2 regions of the Streptomyces sp. NPDC059853 genome follow, and region 1 is predicted to be linked to the other one. Evidence: riboswitches for the same ligand, from Rfam matches in the RefSeq annotation. Region 1 holds a riboswitch; the other holds the start of a gene.
The links. A riboswitch is a leader RNA that binds a small molecule or an ion and turns the genes downstream of it on or off. The one in region 1 is predicted to bind cobalamin.
Positions count from the first base shown of each region.

Region 2: it holds a riboswitch for cobalamin, as region 1 does, so the genes downstream of both, ACFV5N_RS13595 (ribonucleoside-diphosphate reductase subunit alpha) here and metE (5-methyltetrahydropteroyltriglutamate--homocysteine S-methyltransferase) in region 1, are expected to answer to the same signal.

Region 1 is NZ_JBHWJL010000232.1:5,349-7,538, reverse strand. Features, by position in the region: gene metE (5-methyltetrahydropteroyltriglutamate--homocysteine S-methyltransferase) at 1-1,411, opposite strand, end outside; cobalamin riboswitch at 1,588-1,775, opposite strand; gene ACFV5N_RS20870 (hypothetical protein) at 1,865-2,026, opposite strand; gene ACFV5N_RS20865 (helix-turn-helix domain-containing protein) at 2,023-2,190, opposite strand, start outside.
Region 2 is NZ_JBHWJL010000101.1:3,782-5,971, forward strand. Features, by position in the region: gene ACFV5N_RS13595 (ribonucleoside-diphosphate reductase subunit alpha) at 1-1,019, opposite strand, end outside; cobalamin riboswitch at 1,156-1,305, opposite strand; gene ACFV5N_RS13600 (YbdD/YjiX family protein) at 1,598-1,840, opposite strand; gene ACFV5N_RS13605 (carbon starvation CstA family protein) at 1,837-2,190, opposite strand, start outside.

The sequences.
Region 1 (2,190 bases):
CCGTCTCACCGATCCGCCCGGACCGCAGATCGGCCCGCGCGGTGCGCAGTTCGCCGGTCTGCGGGAAGGACCCGATGGTGGTGACGGGCAGCAGCGGCAGCCCGAGCCGGTCGTGCTGCGCCGCCGCCCGGTCCGGGTACGGCTGCGAGCGGCGGTGGTCGGCGTCGGTCACCGCGGCGGTACGGGCCCGTACCGCCGGGTCGTGGGCGAGCGGCGAGTTGGCCCGGGAGGCCAGGTCGGCGCGGTTGGCGGCCAGCCGCGCGGTGATCGCGCCGGTGCCCTCGCCCAGTCCGCGCGCCAGGGTGGCCAGTTCCTCCGCCTTCTGCCGGGCGAACGCCAGCCAGCGCGCCAGCTGCGGATCGATGTCCCGCTCCGCGGCGGCGTCCAGCGGCACGTGCAGCAGCGAGCAGGAGGCCGCCACATCGACCCGGTCGGCCAGCCCGAGCAGCGTGCCGAGGGTGCTGAGCGAGGCACCGAGGTCGTTGATCCACACATTGCGGCCGTTGACCACCCCGGCCACCAGCCGCTTGCCGGGCAGCCCGCCCGCCGCGGCCAGGTCCGGCAGATTCGCCGCCGCCGGGCCGGTGAAGTCCAGCGCCAGACCCTCCACGGGCGCCTTCGCCAGCACCGGCAGCGCCTCGCCGAGCCGGTCGAAGTAGGAGGCCACCAGCAGCTGCGGCCGGTCGGTCAGCGCGCCGAGATCGCGGTAGGCGCGGGCGGCGGCGTTCAGCTCGGCGGGTGTGCGGTCGGCGACCAGCGCCGGCTCGTCCAGCTGCACCCACCGCGCCCCGGCGGCCCGCAGATCGGCCAGCACCTCCGCGTACACCGGCAGCAGCCGGTCCAGCAGCGTCAGCGGCTCGAAGTCGGCGGCGACCCCCGGCGCGGGCTTGGCCAGCAGCAGGAAGGTCACCGGGCCGACCAGCACCGGGCGGGCGGTGTGCCCGAGGGACAGCGCCTCGGTGAACTGCGCCACCTGCGCGCGCGAGTCGGCCCGGAAGACGGTGTCGGGCCCCAGTTCGGGCACCAGGTAGTGGTAGTTGGTGTCGAACCACTTGGTCATCTCCAGCGGCGCCACCTCCTGGTTGCCGCGGGCCATCGCGAAGTAGCCGTCCAGCGGGTCGGCGTCGACCGCCGCACGGTGCCGGGCCGGTACGGCGCCCACCATGACGCTGGTGTCCAGCACATGGTCGTAGTACGAGAAGTCACCGGTGGGCACCTCGTGGATGCCGGCCTCGGTCAGCCACTGCCAGTTGTCGCGGCGCAGCTGCCGCGCCGTGCGGTGCAGTGCGGCGGCGTCGACGCGGCCCTTCCAGTAGCCCTCGACGGCCTTCTTCAGCTCCCGGCCCGGCCCCTGCCGGGGTACGCCGTACACGGTCGCCCGTGCTGCCGCGGCTGCGGACTGTGCGGTCACGGAACTCTCCTTCGCGAGTCTCACTCCGATGACCGATGGCCCTGCGGGGGCGCGAAGAGGCGATCGCCGCCGGGGGAGGGGACACGGGATACCGCCGCCGTGCCGAACCGCCTGCCGCGTGACGCCGACCCGCCCTCGAAGGTCACCGGTGACCGCGCGCGGGTGCGCGCGGGCAGTGGCAGGTCTTCGGACTCGCGGGCGTTTCCCGTCGGATGACGAGGCGTCCTAGTGGCCGTCGCTTCCCGGAGCCGGGCGGCTCCAGTGCGTATGACGGCGGTCGTTCCCGCTCACCGCTGCGGGGCAGTCCCGGATTCCCACCGGGTTCCCTCTTGCGACGCGTCTGCCTGGCGGGCAGGGCGAACCAGCTGCGGAGCCAGCCTAAGCGCTGTGCCCGGTCGGTGGACACCCCGTTCGCATGCCGGACGGGGCGCGTCGCCCGGGCCGGGAGACCGGCTACTGAGCGCGGGAACCCGCCCAGATCATCAGGAAGATCAGGCCCACCACGAGATGGCCCAGCACCCCGTAGAGGAAGAACCGGGGGAGGAACCCGGGCGGCAGCTCGCCGCCCTTCTTCTTCGCCTGCTCCGGCTTGTCGTGACGTTCGCCGTCGGTCATGGCCGCACGGCCTCCCTTCCGTTACCGCCCAGGCACAGCTGGGTGGCCCCGCTGCGCAGCAGGGTGTGGACGAACAGCAGCTGGACGCCCTCCGCTCCGGCCGCGCCGATCCGGTGCGGGGTGAGCGAGTCGAAGTGCGCGCTGTCGCCGGGCTCCAGGAGCTG
Region 2 (2,190 bases), on a different contig from region 1:
CGCATGAACTCGTCCGGGATCCAGTGCGCCAGGTTGAGGTTGTGGGTGCGGCGGGCTTCCTCGCCGGTGTTGTCCCGCAGTTCGAGGAACTCTTCGAGGTCGGCGTGCCAGCTCTCCAGGTAGACGCAGGCCGCGCCCTTGCGCCGGCCGCCCTGGTTGACGGCGGCGACGGAGGAGTCCAGGGTGCGCAGGAACGGCACGATGCCGTTGGAGGTGCCGTTGGTGCCCCGGATGAGGGAGCCGCGGGCGCGGATGCGGGAGTAGGACAGGCCGATGCCGCCGGCGTGCTTGGAGAGCCGCGCGACCTGGTGGTAGCGCTCGTAGATGGAGTCGAGTTCGTCCAGCGGCGAGTCCAGCAGGTAGCAGGAGGACATCTGCGGGTGCCGGGTGCCGGAGTTGAACAGGGTGGGGGAGGACGGCAGGTACGCGAGCGAGCTGGTGAGCCCGTACAGCCGCGCCACCTCCTCCAGGGCGCGCTCGGAGTGGTCCTCGGCCAGGCCGCAGGCCACCCGCAGCAGGAAGTGCTGGGGGGTCTCGATCACCTTGCGGGTGATGGGGTGGCGCAGCAGGTAGCGGGACTGGACGGTGCGCAGCCCGAAGTAGCCGAACCGGTCGTCGGCACCGTCCGCGATGGCCTGCTCGACGAGGGCGTTGAGCCGCTCGGCGTGCGCGGCGACGAACGCGGCGGTGGAGTCGGCGATCAGTCCTTCGCGGTGGCCGGTGGCGATCGAGTCGGAGAAGGTGACCGCGCCCTGCCCGGCGGCTTCCTCGCGCACCGCGAGGGTGAGCAGGCGGGCGGCCAGCCGGGAGTACTCGGGTTCCTCGCCGATGAGGCCGGCGGCGGCCTCGATGGCGAGCGAGCGCAGCTCGGCCGCGTCGGAGTCGGCCTGCCGGCCGCGGATCACGGCCGCCGTGACCCGCGAGGGGTCGGTGGCGGGCAGATCGGCGGTGAGGTCGCTCACGGTGCGCAGCAGTTCGGCTGAGGCCGGTTCCGCTGGGGCGACGGGTGCGATGGTCACGCGATGCTCTCCCTCATATCGCAGGGAAACCTCCGGGGGCCACACACGACGGGCGCATGCGGGCATACGTGTGGCAAGGCAAAGGCCCTTGTGACGTACACCGCGCAGCGTCCGCCGGCCCAGCCCACGAGGCCCGGACGTTCTCGATACTGACGGCAGGTGTTCGGACTCATGACGGGTCGTGAGAAATCGGCCCATCACATACCGTTGCGGGACAGTTCCGGAATCGCACCGGATTCCCCTGCGGCGACAGCGAGCACGAGCATACATCTAGTGCCGCATGAAGCGAGCACCCCCATATCTAGTGTTCGCCGTCATACTTACGGTCACAGTCCACGTGCGAACACGTGAAGAGCCGCCCCGGGTGCGGGGGAGCGGTCGCGCTCCGGGGCCCGGACGAACCCGAGGCGTTCGCGGAGTCTGTGCGCTGTGTGCAACTGCGACGGACCGAAGAGGACGACACGCCGTTTCCCGCGGCGTGGCGTGCCCGGCGCGGTCCGTGCCGGGCACACGCGGACGGGCCGGTACCTCCCCGGTGGTGGCGGGGGGTACCGGCCCGGTGGGGCGGTCTGGTGGGGTCAGCAGCAGCGGGCGCCGCCCTGGGGGTCGGCCGCTCTGGCGTCCATGCGCATCCGTTCGAACTCGCGCCGGGAGAGGACTCGTACGGCGGGGTCCTGGGCCCGGGCGCGGGCGGTGTAGCGGTCGTACGCGCTCTCCCCGGTCACCTCGCGCAGGTACCAGCGCAGCCAGCGGGCCACCCGGCGGGCGGTGCCCCGCACGCGGGCGCGGGCGGGGGCCGCTGGGGCGGTCGTCCCGGTCACTCCGTGGCTCCTTCCCTGGCGCGCTCGCCGCCGCGGGTCTGGCCGGGGATGCCGCCCTCGGGGCCGAGTCCGGCGGCCACCAGTTCGGCCTTCTCCTCCTTGGTGGCGATGAGCCCGGCCGGGGCGATCAGCCGGGACTCCACGAACGGGGCCTCCCGGAGGGTGACCGAGCCGGGGTCGCGCAGCGATGTCACGATCATCCGGGCGGCGTCGGCGAAGACCACCAGGACGAGGATCGCCAGCAGGCCGGTGATGGCGGCGGTGATGGTGGCGTTGTTCACGATGGTCTGCATATCGGACATGTCCTTGGCGCCCGGGAGCAGTTCGCCGGCGGCGATGCCGTCCTGGTA